2 regions of the Paenibacillus sp. JT22N7 genome follow, and region 1 is predicted to be linked to the other one. Evidence: riboswitches for the same ligand, from Rfam matches in the RefSeq annotation. Region 1 holds a riboswitch; the other holds the start of a gene.
What was found. Region 1 has a riboswitch for ZMP and ZTP ahead of rpiB (ribose 5-phosphate isomerase B). Riboswitches for the same ligand answer to the same signal wherever they lie in the genome.
Positions count from the first base shown of each region.

Region 2: linked by a shared signal. The riboswitch ahead of AC50Y5_RS11320 (GNAT family N-acetyltransferase) and the one ahead of rpiB (ribose 5-phosphate isomerase B) in region 1 are both predicted to bind ZMP and ZTP.

Region 1 covers NZ_JBXENY010000004.1:188,699-195,959, forward strand. Annotated here, with positions in the region: gene AC50Y5_RS12380 (UCP032817 domain-containing protein) at 1-832, opposite strand, end outside; gene glyA (serine hydroxymethyltransferase) at 1,029-2,276, opposite strand; gene AC50Y5_RS12390 (TIGR01440 family protein) at 2,408-3,031, opposite strand; gene rpiB (ribose 5-phosphate isomerase B) at 3,107-3,559, opposite strand; ZMP/ZTP riboswitch at 3,714-3,794, opposite strand; gene AC50Y5_RS12400 (low molecular weight protein arginine phosphatase) at 3,892-4,470, opposite strand; gene AC50Y5_RS12405 (manganese efflux pump MntP) at 4,596-5,141, opposite strand; gene AC50Y5_RS12410 (L-threonylcarbamoyladenylate synthase) at 5,388-6,461, opposite strand; gene spoIIR (stage II sporulation protein R) at 7,159-7,261, opposite strand, start outside.
Region 2 covers NZ_JBXENY010000003.1:661,158-668,418, reverse strand. Annotated here, with positions in the region: gene AC50Y5_RS11350 (Rieske 2Fe-2S domain-containing protein) at 1-336, shown strand, start outside; gene AC50Y5_RS11345 (MFS transporter) at 443-1,090, shown strand; gene AC50Y5_RS11340 (M56 family metallopeptidase) at 1,134-3,320, opposite strand; gene AC50Y5_RS11335 (BlaI/MecI/CopY family transcriptional regulator) at 3,317-3,694, opposite strand; gene AC50Y5_RS11330 (hypothetical protein) at 3,857-4,192, shown strand; gene AC50Y5_RS11325 (SDR family oxidoreductase) at 4,207-4,905, shown strand; ZMP/ZTP riboswitch at 4,962-5,043, shown strand; gene AC50Y5_RS11320 (GNAT family N-acetyltransferase) at 5,089-6,210, shown strand; gene AC50Y5_RS11315 (MFS transporter) at 6,375-7,261, opposite strand, start outside.

The DNA.
Region 1 (7,261 bases):
CGGACAGCATGCCCGTCGCTCCGATTACAGGATCATAGCCGCCCTTCCAGGAGGAAGAGGCGCCTACCGGATAAGGCTTAACTTGCTCATCATCGCTATTATGAAGCTGCGATTTCAAGCGCCACAGCAAATAATCGATCGTCTTCTGCATATCGGGATAGGCCCCAGCGGATTTGGCATTAAACCATTTTTCCGTCAATGCCTGCTCGGATTGCCCGGCAAACTCATCCGCCCAATCGCGAGGAAGCGGCGTCTTGAAAAATGCGCCCCACACCCGTCCGCTTGCCGGCGTTTGCTGGAAAAGCTCGCCGTATACCCAGTCAAACCAGGCCCGGCCATCGACATTTGGGCGCTCATTTTCGGCATGCGGAGCATGATGAATCAGCCCGCCGCAGAAGGCAGTGCAAAACTGCTCGTACTCCCGTGTAAACATGAGCATTTCATGCCAAATGACATCGGCCCTGCTGCTATACATCGGCACGCCGCGCAGCAGGCCGCACATTAGGAAGAAGCGCTTCAGCTCGAAGAAGGTCCATTTCCATTCCTTATCGGACAGACTCGGCAGCTGCTTGAGCACGCGATCCTTAATCCGGCTTTCAAAGTCACTCGTAAGGGCGGCCTCAAGACGTTCAGCAGCTGGACGGGCAGGATGCTCGTAAGGCACGCCTAATGCAAGCGGCGGCTCCTCAGACGGCCATGAAGCTAACGACAAGCTTCGCTTGCCCGGCGAATGGCCAGTATCATTTCTTTTTCGCGAACGATTGGATTGAGTTATGCTTATGATTACCAGGAATACAACAAAAATCAGAACGACAAGAATCGTATTGCTCATGGTTGTACCATCACCCTCCAATTAGCATAGTCTGTACTATTGTAGCATGCCGAATGGATTTTCTGCATATTATATCTACCATAAATGAATAAAAATTCCTTTTAATAACGTGACGACAGCCCTCAAACGCTTGTTTACACGCAAAAATACCGCATAGAGGCCGAGGCCCCATGCGGCATTTTTCAAAAGTTAAAAATTAGTATTTCAATTCTGGATAAAGCGGATATTGCGCAGTCAGATCGCGAACGATTTGACGGGATTTTTCAAGCGTCGCCTCATCCTTTGGATTTTTCAGCGTTACAGCGATCACTTCGCCGATCACTTTCATCGCTTTCTCATCCATGCCGCGCGATGTCGCTGCAGGTGTTCCAAGACGGATACCGCTAGTAATGAACGGGCTAGTTGGATCGAAAGGAATCGCGTTTTTGTTAGCTGTAATACCGATTGAATCCAGTACGTGCTCCGCCTCTTTGCCTGTGATGTTCAGGGAACGCGTGTCGATCAGCATCAGGTGGTTGTCTGTGCCGCCGGATACGATGTTAATGCCTGCTGCAACGAGTGTATCGGAAAGAACCGCCGCATTTTTCACAACATTTTGCGCATACGTCTTGAACGATGGCTGCAAAGCTTCGCCCAGTGCCACTGCTTTAGCAGCAATAACGTGCATCAAAGGACCGCCTTGTGTGCCTGGGAATACCGCTTTGTCGATCGCAGCTGCCCACTCTTTACGGCAAAGGATCAAGCCGCCGCGAGGACCGCGAAGCGTTTTGTGCGTTGTCGTTGTAACGAAATGCGCATGAGGCACTGGGCTCGGGTGAAGACCAGCAGCTACAAGACCTGCAATATGAGCCATATCTACGAAAAATAGGGCGCCTACATCGTTGGCGATTTTAGCCATTTTTTCGAAATCAATAATGCGCGGGTACGCAGATGCACCAGCTACGATCATGCGAGGGCGGTGCTTGAAGGCCGCTTTGCGAACTTCTTCATAATCAATCGTGAAGGAATCTTCATTTACGCCGTAAGCTACAAAATTGTAAAGCAAGCCGGAAGCGTTAACCGGGCTGCCGTGCGTCAAGTGGCCGCCATGAGCCAAATTCATGCCCAGTACCGTGTCGCCAGGCTTAAGCGCCGCCAAATAAACAGCCATGTTCGCTTGTGCGCCGGAATGCGGTTGTACGTTGGCATGGTCTGCGCCAAACAGTTCTTTTGCACGATCGCGTGCGATATCTTCCACGATGTCGACATGCTCACAGCCGCCGTAGAAACGCTTGCCTGGGTAGCCTTCTGCATATTTGTTCGTCAAAGCAGAACCCAATGCTTCAAGCACAGCTTCGCTTACGATATTTTCCGATGCGATTAGCTCGATGTTATCGCGTTGACGCTGCAATTCCAGTCCCATTGCTTTCAAAACTTCCGGATCTTGTTTACGTAGATTTTCCATTATAAATGCCTCCTTAGTTGTGTGTGCTTGTTATATAGATAAGGATTAAGCATGATAGACTCGTCAGATATTTGTTCTACGGGTTACATGCTCCATCCGCCAATAATAAAATCTTTATAGAATGCTTGCGATTAATCGCATGTCCCAGCTGATTGCTTCGGAGACAAGACAACAGCATCACGGCTGTCTGCCACACCGTCCAGCTCATACACCGCTCGTACACCGCCAATAAGCTTTGGCCGCGTAACCGCCATCGTGACATGCGCCTCGCCAATGCTGCGAATCGAAGGCCGCACCGGAACCGCCACTCTGCGCAAATGCATACCGATGAAAGTATCGCCGATATCTATTCCAGCATGCGCGGCTACCGTCTCAACGAGACAGGCATCGCTGATATGCCGATACGCATAAGCCGCCATAGAGCCGCCCGCCTTCGGAACGGGAATCGCCGCAACCTGCTCTAGTCCGTAACGTTCAGCCGCTGCACGCTCGATAACGAGCGCGCGGTTCAAATGCTCGCAGCATTGATACACCGGATAAAAACCAATATCGCGGCGCACAGCCTCCACTCCAGCGAAAATTTCCGCAGCAGCTTCCAGCGTGCCTGACGTCCCGATGCGATGGCCCAGCACCTCGCTCGTACTCGTGCCGATGACGAGAAGCTGTCCAGCCCGCAGGCTGCCCGCTGCCGCAAGCTCGCGAACGACCGTCTCTACTGCGCTTGCTATCGCTATCGTTTCCTCGTTTGCTTCCATAGCAGGCGGCCTCCTTGTCTAACTAACCGTATCCATGCAAGCATGGAACAAAGCCTTCTTACTTGTTGATTTAGCTTAAGCGTTATATTTTTGCTCGATTTGGCCTACTTTATGAATGCGTCCCGCATGACGCTCGCCGCCGGAGAATGGCGTGTCCAGCCAAATACGAAGAATTTCCTGTGCAACCCCCGGTCCAATGACCCGCTCGCCCAGTGCAATCACATTCGTATCATTATGCTCGCGCGTCGCTTTGGCGGAAAATAAATCGTGCACCAGCGCGCAGCGGATGCCTTTAACCTTATTAGCGGCAATCGACATGCCAATGCCTGTTCCACAAATGAGAATACCGCGATCCACTTCCCCGTTTGCCACCTTTTCTGCTACAGGCAGTGCATAATCCGGGTAATCGACCGATTGATTGCAGTCGCAACCGAAATCTTCAATTTCGTGACCAAGCGATAGCAGAAATGGTACAATTTCGTCCTTCAGCCGGTAGCCGGCATGATCGGCGCCAATGGCAATTTTCACGTATAAACCTCCTCCAAAGTATGACGATGCTGCACTTGCAATGATACTTGCGGCGCTCGGCACATGAACTCCGCTTCCGCAATTCGGCGCTTTTATTATACCTAAATTTGTCCTAAAAGACGAAAAAAGAGCATGACATGCTCTTCAGCATGCTGCTCTTTGCCCAGGCGACCGGCCGTATGTTCCGATGCTCCACCGTGGTTACCCACTTCCGTCGCCAGTCACATCGGAAACCGTATATCTGTACTCATCATAGCCGAATTTTTGTGAAAAATCAATCGGTTCCGCGCCTAAATTCGCGCTTTTACATTTGCGCTGCCACAACCATTCGCTTATTCCTGCTTTAACCGCAAGAGCAGCTGCTGCAAGCAGCTACGAATTTCCTCGGCGCAGCTTTTGTAATTACCGAGTGTTCCGCCAAACGGGTCTATAATATCAAAGCTTGGTATACGGCGCTCCAACTCCAGCAGACGATTGCGTTCGCCATCCGTCAGCTGCTGTCCCAGCGTCTGCTTCATGTGCAGCTCCGTATACAGCCGCTCCAGTTCCTTAATGTCTGCCAGTACGCCCGTATCTTGATTGACATACTCTTTGAGCGTGTGCGCTTTATCAACGGCTTCTGGGAACCATTGGAGCAGTCCTCTTTTGTGGCTGGCGGTCATCGTCAGTACGAGGTCAGCCCATTTTACCGCTTCTGCTGTCAGCGCGCACGAAGAGCTCTGATGTTCAATGCCATAACCGCGCAGCACCTCTGTCGCATGGCCGGAAACGGCCAAACCGTCAATGGTCGAGATGCCTGCCGAACGCACTTCTACTGCTACACCCTGCTGGCCCGCCATATTTTTGAGCATCGCCTCCGCCATCGGAGAACGACAAGTATTTCCCGTACAAATGAACAAAATGTGCTTCACGCCGCATGCCCCTTTCTATGTGTATCAAGCGTAAACGGCTGATGCCATCCTTTGATGGCAAAGCTTCCGTTTCGCGATGAAATATAAGCCTATTTATACATGTAAACTTATAAATTCTTATATTTTCAGAAAATAAACATTATACCGAACACCAGCAGCACCGCGCCGCCGCATGCTTCGCCATAGCCGCCTAGCCTATGGCTGACTCTTCTTCCAAGCAGCAATCCCATAATCGACATTAAGCTGCCAAAAAAACCGAACAGCAGCACCGTCAGCATCAAATCAGCTGCGAACATGCCGAGCGTAACGCCAACGGAAAAAGAATCAGCGCTGACGCCCAGCGCGAACAGCAGCGTTCCCCAAATGGTGCGGTAATCAAAGGCTTGCACATCTTCTCCCCGCAAGGAGCTATAAATCATATGCCCGCCGAGCAGCACCAGCAGTACGCCAGCAGACGCAGTCGCTACATGACCAAGCAAGCCGCTGACGAAGCTCCCAGCGTACATGCCCCCGAGCGGCATAATAATATGAAAAATACCGATAATAACACTTAATCTTATTATATGGAGCCAGCGAATACCGCGCAGCCCAATTCCAATTCCTAGCGAAAAAGCATCCATGCCAAGTGCAACCGCCATAAGCAGCAGTGTAATAAATTGCCCTCCAAGCATATGGCTACTCCACAAAATGATCTCCCCCCACGTCCGCAAACACTCTTAACCCAACATATGCGGCAATGGGGACAAACATACTATAGCTTGTTTAATCGGTCTTGGAGATATTCTTACCCTTGTAAAGCGCCAGGCAAACCGCAAAACTTGAGTCAAAAAATCGCATGACAGGCACGACCGGTATAACCGGCACGAGCTTAATTTTACTAGTGAAAAAATAGTTCGCCGGCTTAAGCTGGTCTTGTCTTATACCTGATGGGTGCGATGACCGGCTGCCTTGAGCAGCCGATTCATAAGTGCGGCTCCGATACCATCTGGCTCGCAGCCTTCTGCCCAAATTCGCTGAACGCCAGCAGCATCAAACTGCCGCAATGCTGCATACAGGCGGTGCGCAGCCTGCTCCAGCTGCTGCCCGCTCCCGTAGGTCAGCACGAGAGCGGAGCCGTCCTCCATAACAGCGGCCTGCTCATCGAATACAAGAACGCCTGCTTTCAGTCCGGCGTTCACAGCTTGCGACACCTGCTCCTGCATATAAGCAACACGCTTGGCGGCTGAGCTTCCTTGTACGACGCTTAGCTCGCCCTTCGGTGCATAATGCGTATATTTCATGCCTGGCGAACGTGGCGCAGATAGCTCCTCCACGGCCGACTCAGCTTCCGCAGGTGCGTCAATTTCCGCTTGCGGCGCCGCTTTGCACAGCTGCTCCACCGTTACGCCGCCTGGGCGCAAAATGCGAAGCGCCTGTTCGCCCGTCAGTTCAATGACGGTCGATTCAAGGCCGATGCCTGTAGCGCCGCCGTCGACAATGCCGCTGATCCGGCCGCTGAGGTCTTCAGCCACATGCTCGGCGAGCGTAGGGCTTGGCCTGCCCGAACGATTAGCGCTTGGCGCGGCAACCGGACAGCCCGCAGCTGCAAGGAGGCGCAGCGCCACCGGATGGGAAGGCATCCGAACGCCAACAGTGGATAAGCCAGCCGTTACAAGCGGCGACACCGCTCCCGGCTGAACGGGAAGCACAAGCGTAAGCGGTCCTGGCCACAGCTGCTCCATCAATTGCTTCGCAAGTGCCGAGTAAGGCAGCACCAGCTCATCAAGCTGCGAAATCGTTGCGATGTGAACAATAAGCGGATTATCGGAGGGGCGGCCTTTGGCCTGAAAAATCTGCGCCACCGCCTCCGAGCTGCGAGCATCGGCACCAAGCCCGTATACCGTCTCCGTCGGGAAAGCTACAAGCTCTCCACCGCGAAGCAGTTCTGCTGCTTCCGCGATAGACGCCTCCGCATATTCATCCGTCATGCGCCATACCTTCGTCGTAGTCATCTCTATCCTTCAATCCTTGCTCTGTTATAGTCATCCTTCTAGTCTGTATACTCCCGTAAGTATACCATACGCTTGGATAAAAACGGAGCCAGCAGCATAACCGCAGCCCGCGGATGCTCACTGGCCCAAATCTGGCTATTAGCTGTTGGATGCTAGGGTGTGTATGTAAATCTGAGCAGCTCTGCCACTCCTTGTTCAGAGCTTAATCGTGGCCAATCCCATCTGGCGATTCGAAGCCTGTGAACCGTGGACCTGAGAACCGAAGCATGCGATTGCTACTGAGCCCCCCTGTAGCTCTGTGACTCTTGTTGCTAAGACCTCATAGCTTGGGAGCTTGAGAGTTCGGGAGTTCGGGAGCTCGGGTGCTTGAGAGCTCGGGTGCTCGGGTGCTTGAGAGCTCGGGTGCTCGGGTGCTTGAGAGCTCGGGGCGGGGCGCTCATTTCTTTTTTGAGGACTGAGATTCCGCTATTTTGGCTTTTCAATCCATTTCAAGCCATAAGCGGACAGGAAATCCGCTATCGTCCTCATTTTGTCGTCAAAATGGCTAGTGGCATCGCATTAGCTGCTCCTGAGTCCGCAACCTATGCCTTAACCCGTAATTCTATTAAAATAGCGGCTGCTGTGTCCGCCAAGTCTAACTTTGTACAGGGATTAAAGCTCTGAAATGAAGAGTATCGAGCTGGCTTGTATACACGCCCTAAGCAAACAGGCTTTGCATCCAAGCAATCAGCTTTTGCAGCATTTCCCAAAGGAAAAACTTTGCTTCCGGCGCTTCGCCTTCCGCTTTGCTAGGAGCAGAA
Region 2 (7,261 bases), on a different contig from region 1:
TTCCGCGTGTTTCCGCCATTCGCTGCATCGCTCACCGTTTATTTTCCAGATGAGGGGAGATTGAATATTTTAAACTGCGCATCTCCAGTATCGGCCCGATATACAAGACTTTTCTGCCCAATATCGCGTAATTTCGATAAGAACGCTCCGATTCAAGATACGATAGATTTTAACTTAAAGGTGTTCCAAGAGGATGCCGAAATGGTCGAAGCGCAGACGCCTGAGGATTTGCCGCTTGATCTTCAAGCTGAGGCCCATATTCCGGCTGACCGTACCTCTATCGCTTATCGCCAGCTGTTGACAGAGCTGGGTTTAGGCAAAAACTACACGTCCTAATTCATTTGTATGAACGAATCTAATATTGCGCGGGATATAAGAGCTGGCCTCCGGGGCCGGCTCTTTTCCTGTTTTATGGCGAGTTCATTTGCGATTTAATAAGGCTGTGACGAGAGCTAAAGTGTCGTTGAAGCAGCATACTGCGCAAATCTTGCGGCATCAAAGCTTTTTAACCTTCGTGCTGTTTAGCTTTCTCATCGCCACTTCGATTGCAATTAATTTTAACTTTCTCCCGATTTACTTCAAGGAAGCAGGCTTTAATAAAGGCTGGATAGGAACAGCTTACAGCATTGCCGCCATTATTGAAGTGCCGATGTTCTGGCTTGCGGTTAAGCTGCATAGACGCTTTGGCTTAATTCCGATGATGATGCTGGCGGCCTTATGCTACAGCGTGAAATGTCTCGTTATGGCTTTCTCCACTCAAGTGGGACTGGTGCTTGCTGTGCAGCTGTTTGATGGCATAGCCTTTGCGTTCATGGCAAGCGCCTCGGTTGAGGTGATTAACCGCTATGCGCCGAGCTATGCGAAAGCGACGTATCAGACCTTGTTTGTGGCGCTTACTTCCGGCATTGGCGGAATTATCGGCAGTGCCTTGGGCGGCGTGGTCATTTCACATTGGGGTGTCAATAAGCTGTATTTGCTTATGTTCAGCCTATGCTTTATTGCATTTGCCGGTTTTACGGCAAGGCGCAAGCAGTTGGAGCCCCGCCCAGACAGGCCGGTAAAGCTAGAAGGAGAAGCGATTCTTTCCTAAAAATAAAGCAGATATCCAGAAGCATCCCCTCTCGCCCTCGGGTCTATTTCTCGGGAGCCGAAATCATAGCTTTCAGGTTGTCTTCTTGGTACTTGTCCATACCAGAGAAAACGGCAGTATAATAAATATTGTCCTGCTTCCACAAGTAATAAGGCATGGTGGGTGATACGTAGATTTGGTTCTGGTCATTATAAGCCGAAATTTCGACGCCATTAATCTCCAGTTTCCGAGTGAATGTGAGCTTAGATGTGTCGAAAAGCGGCTCCTTGCTCTGATAAAGCGAGAAAGTATCCTCTATATTATAGGTTGAGGAATCGTACGATGCTCGATAGGTCGTCCATAGAGCGTCGGTCGCTTGTTTAAACGCATACTCAGTATTCTGATCGCCGGCCCTAAGTAATATTGAACCGCTCAGCTTAAGCCCCGGCAATTCCAAAGGAATTTTCACCGTAAAGTCAAGAATGTTTTCCGCCGCAAGCAAATCCTTTCCATCATAAAGGGGAAACGAATTTCCAGCTCCGTCGTAGCGGACATGCTGAACTTTCTGCGGTAAAACAAAGGATTTCACCATTTTTGCGAGCTCTTCTTGCGAAAAATACTCGCTATAATAATCGATTGCGTACCATATATTGTCATCCTGCCAGTAGAAGCTTGTGCCCGTTTCTGGCCTTTGTTTGTCGCGTCTCTTATCCGTGAATAAAGTGCCTTTGACATCGCCGATCGTCATAGTTTCCTGTCGGTACTGAGGAGTCTCGTTTGCACTTTGGGGATAGTGAGCCGCCCCCCGTAATTGATTGTGCTCCAACAAATTGCCATTTCCCATAGAAGCTTTGACTTCTATAATTTGTTTGTTTTTTTTGCCAAAGTTAGATACAAAAGTAATGGATGCTACATCAATAAGATCGTCATCGTTGGCGCTGGTGAAATTTTTATAATATAATACATTCTCGAACTGATAACCTTCAGGAAGATAATCCGGTATTTTAAAGTTATATTTCGGAAAATCGAGTGCCCGATCGAGACTATGAAACCATCTGAATGAATCGTTGTATATAGGATATAGATCCAAACTAGGGTTTGCTGCTTGGGCAACCATATCGAGCTCGGTACCATTCTCTGAATCCGACGCATTGGTGAGCAAGATGGCACTCAAGACAATAACCAAGAGAATAGCGGCGGCCGAGAGCTTGTACGAACCTTTTTTAAACTTGGTAATCATTATCATTCTCCGTTTTGCTTCATTTTTGTTGTCCCCAAAATACGATAGGTTGACCTGAGAAGAGGGGGGATGGGCAAATAAACGCGACAGCATAAGTAAGGTTCTGCCATAGGACAAAGCTTCACGCTCGCCCAGCGCTTCAAGAACACGAGCGTCGCAGGCCACCTCCTGATCGGCTTTCATCTTTCTTACGGAAAGCCACACCAAAGGGTTGTACCAATGCATCCCTACGGAAAGAGCCCACAGGGAGTTGAACCATAAGTCCTTGCGTTTGTAGTGAATGAGTTCATGCATCAGGATATGCGTTAGCTGGTTTGAATCGGCGATCGTGCTGATATCCTCGGGCAAATAAATCCGCGGCTTCCATAAACCATAAAGACAAGGGCTGCGAAGATGGCTAGTTTCATAGACGTATACTCTTTTTTTAATGTTCAGCTTCTGTTTGCATGCCTCAAGAGCCATGAGTACTTCAGCATCCTCAATTTTCACTGAGTTTCCGACTGTTTTTCTGAAAATCAGCGCGCTAAACAGATAATATCCACCCAAGCATAGAAGCCCTATAAGCCATACCAGCGAGCCAATCGATAGCCAGGTCATTCCATCTGTGCTTTCTGGAATATGGTCTTGAGAAGAACGTGTGGCGACTGAAGTTCCTGTTTCGTCTGCTTGGTTCGTGATGAACTCGGGAGGCTGCTTTTTTATATCCATATAATTGGATTGAATTTCCAAGTTGGAACCGATCTTAGTAAAGGGAGTGAGCTGCTTACTCTTCTGATCTGAATTCCATTCCAGCGGGAACGTTTGCGGCAGCACATTAAACAAGCTTAACTGACTCTGTGGAGCAATGGGAACCAGCAGCTTAATTAACACAAGAAACCACAATATATGGATAACTCTAGGTTTAAGGTGCTTTTGGAACAGCTTCCGAATCAAGAGTAATATTAATAGAATTACCGTCGATGCGGCTGACGCAGTGAACAGAAGAGAAAAGACCGTTTCCAGATACTTCATAGCTTCTTCTTGTTCTCCAAAATTTGTTGAAGTTCCTCAATATCTTTATCCGATAGTGTCTCTTCTTCGAGAAATTTCGCGCACATTATCCCTACTGCTCCTTTATAAACTCTATTCAGAAATGAACGATTCTCGGCCTTTAAGTATTCATCATGCGAAACCAGCGGATAGTAGAGGTAGTTCCGGCCGGACTTTTCGAATCGAATCGCTTTTTTCTTGTGAAGCCTATTCAGGAAGGTCTTAATCGTCTGATCCGACCAATGCATTTGTTGGGTTAGTTTGAAAATAATCTCACTGGCGGACAAAGGCTCCTTTTGCCAGAGTAGCTTCATCACTTCGCTTTCGGCCTCGGTAATGTGTGGGGACTCGTGCATCGTATTCACCCTTCTTGATTTTATTCGTTTACACTTGTAAACGATATTTAAAGTTTACAAGTGTAAACGAAACGTGTCAAGCTTAAATCGTGATCCCCGTATATTTTCTTTCGTCAGAAAAATAAGGGAAATATGTGAGCGGAGCTTGCATTTAGCGCCTATTTGAAGGACAATGGCTTCATTGTTCTGGAAGCGATTGCATTAAAGCAAGAGACTGAGCTGGTTAAAGCAGCAATGCTTTTTGAAGTGCAGCAGCTAAGGAGCTATTTTCAGACGTGGTCGGTTTCTGATAAGCATTTTGGTCTCATACATTATGATTCCGATGAGGAGATGTTGCCTGGCTGCCAAGGCTTTAACAGCGTGTACAGCTACGCTCGTGTAAGGAGGGCGATAGCGGAAACGTGGGACAATGAGTCGGAGTGGATGGTGCAGCTGCGTAGCAGATTGGAGCAGTCGCTTAAGGAAGCGGAAGCTTCCTTCGGGAAAGAAATTAAATAGAGGGAGCTGGGAGCATGAACATTTTAATTACAGGTGCAGGGCGAGGACTTGGCTACGAGTTGACGAGTGAGGCGCTGGAGCGCGGACATGCGGTTGTGGCGGGAGTTCGATCACCTAATGAGACTAATGAAAAGCTATCGGCACTTACTGAGAAGTATGGTGAGCGGCTGTCGATTGTGGAGCTGGATGTCACGAATGAGGAAGGCATTGCAGCGCTCGCTTCACAATTGAAGGAGCAGAACGTGAGCCTTGGAGCAATCATTAATAATGCAGCGATTCTCAATTCTCGAAATACACACATCGAACAGCTGGATTTTAAGGAAGTTGCGCTGACGATGGATATTAATGTATATGGGCCTATGCGTGTCGTGAAGCATTTGCTGCCTTTATTAACGGAGAAGGACGCTGCCATTTTTAATATTTCTTCTGAAGCGGGCAGCATCACGCATGCTTATCCAGGCGATTATCCTTATGCGATATCCAAAACAGCGCTCAATATGTTCACGCAGCAGCTTCATGTATATTTGCAAAAGCGGGGCATTCAGGTGCTCAGTATTCATCCTGGCTGGATGCGGACGGATATGGGCGGTGGAGAAGCGCCGCTGGATGCGAGCCACAGCGCGCGCGGCATTATTGAGCTATTGGAGCAGCGCCGCACGCCGGACGGTCGCTTTATGTTCGTCGATCATGAAGGTAATGCAATGCCGATTTAAAAAGTCGGAATTAGTTGTTGACAAATAACGGCTTTCCGCTATACTAGCATTAATTATTTGGTATGCGTAACTGGCGAAAACGCAGAGCACTGCGGTGGAGCGCATATGTCATAGCAGCCGTTCGCCTGGGCAAAGTATTTGGTCAAATGACCAAATACTTTTCTATTTTAAGGAGAGGTCGAATTGAAGCAGACGAGAAATGTAGCGGTGTTAGTTTATGAGAGAGTGGATACACTTGATTTTGCTGGTCCGTTTGATATATTCGCCATCTCGAGCGGCAAGGATAGGGATTTTAACGTATACACGGTTGGAGAGACGAAGGAAGCTTTGCATACGCTTAGCGGAATTGCGATTACACCAGCGCATAGCTTCGACGATTGTCCTATGCCTGATATATTAATCGTTCCTGGTGGCATGGGATCGCGTACGGAGATTCATAATGAGAAGCTTACGAGCTGGATTCGCCAAACGGCACAGCATGCTGAACTTATTTTATCTGTATGTACAGGTGCGCTGCTGCTGGCCAAAGCGAATTTGCTGGATGGACTCCAGATTACAACGAATCGCCGGGCACTTGATCTGCTGCGTGAGCTTGCGCCTTCCAGTGTGACGATTGTTGAGAACGTGCGCTATGTGGATAACGGAAAAATCGTCATGTCCGCAGGAGTGACGGCTGGCATGGATGCTGCACTTTATGTCGTGGCAAGGCTGCACGGTCAGGAGCGGGCTGAGCAAACAGCAGCTACTATTGAATATGATTGGCATGAAGAGAAAGTACAAAACAGCCTCCACTTGGCAGTGTCTGCATCGAAAGCCGAGCTTGAAATTAAACGCGCCGCATCTGATGATCTGGAAGCGATGCTTCGTTTATACAAGGAAGCAGCCCGCTGGATATATGAGGCGAAAGGCTTGCGCCAGTGGAGCGAGGATTCTTTTACAATGGAATATTTAGAGAAATTCATTAGGGAAAAAGAAGTGTTCGTCGCTTACTTGCGGGGCGAGCTTGCGGGCTGTTTTTCGGTCGAGTGGGGCTACGAGCCGATCTGGGGAGAGCATTTTCATACGGATGCCGGTTATGTGCATCGGCTGGCTGTATCTCGCAGTTTCAAAGGGCAAGGTCTTGGCGGTCAAGTGCTTGCGTGGTCGGAAGCATATATTCGCGGGCGTGGAAAAACCTGGATGCGCCTTGATTGCATGGCGGAAAATCCGTCGCTTAACGCTTTTTATGTTAGCCAAGGCTTGAGCTTATGCGGCAGATACGATGCAGAGGGCTGGAGCGCAAATTTATATGAGAAAAAGCTGTAACCGCCTATGAAGGGGAACTGCTATAGCATCCACCGGAGGGTGAGTTGTTATAGGTCCACAAAAAGGAAGCGCTGGACTTGCCAATACAAGACTGGTTCAAGCAGCGCTTCCCCTTATTTTTTAATTCCGCTGTAAGAAATTTCTTTTTACCAAGCACGAAGGTTTTATGCATTCCCTGATGGCTGCTTTGCCTCGGTTAAGTAATATAGAAAGGCAAGTACCGGCAGAGCGATACCGATCAGGGAAGCTAAAGCCCATCCCCCATAAGCATAGGCCCATCCTCCCAAAAAAGACCCCACGGCTCCGCCGATGAAGAAAATAGCCATGAATAGGCCATTAAGGCGTCCGCGCATCTCACTGCCTAGCGAATAGATAACGCGCTGGCCCAACACAAGATTTCCTGACACCCCCATATCCAAAACGATAGCAGCAACCAGCAGTAACGTCAAAGCGGCGAAAGAATCCCCTCGGACGAGATAGGCTGTCAAAAAAGCAAGGGCAGAAACGGCAATCGCGATGCCGCTCAGCAATTTAGTCAAACCACGATCAGCCAATCTGCCGGCAATAGGCGCCGCTACGGCTCCTGCTACACCAGCGAGAGCGAATAAAGCGATGCCTTGCTGCGTCAAATGAAAATATTCGGTTAAACGCAGTGGAATGACGGTCCAAAACAAACTAAAGGAGCCAAATAAACAAGCTTGATAAAAGGCGCGGCGGCGCAAAATAGGCGTTGCTTTCAAAAGCGAGCCTAAAGAACGGATCAATGCCCCATATTGGAGGGACGGTGTTGGTTTCCGCTGTGGAAGCGCACGGGATAGAACAATTGCGAGCAATATGATCACGATAGCAGATAAAATAAATACCGCCCGCCATCCCCAATATTCCGTTATGAGGCTGGCTAATGGCCGAGCAAACATAATGCCTAGCAGCAGACCGCTCATTACATTGCCTACAACACGACCGCGCTGTTCATCCGCTGCAAGGAAAGTGGCATAGGGGACAAGAATTTGCGCAGCAACCGAGCCTATTCCTATAAATAAAGCGGAGATGA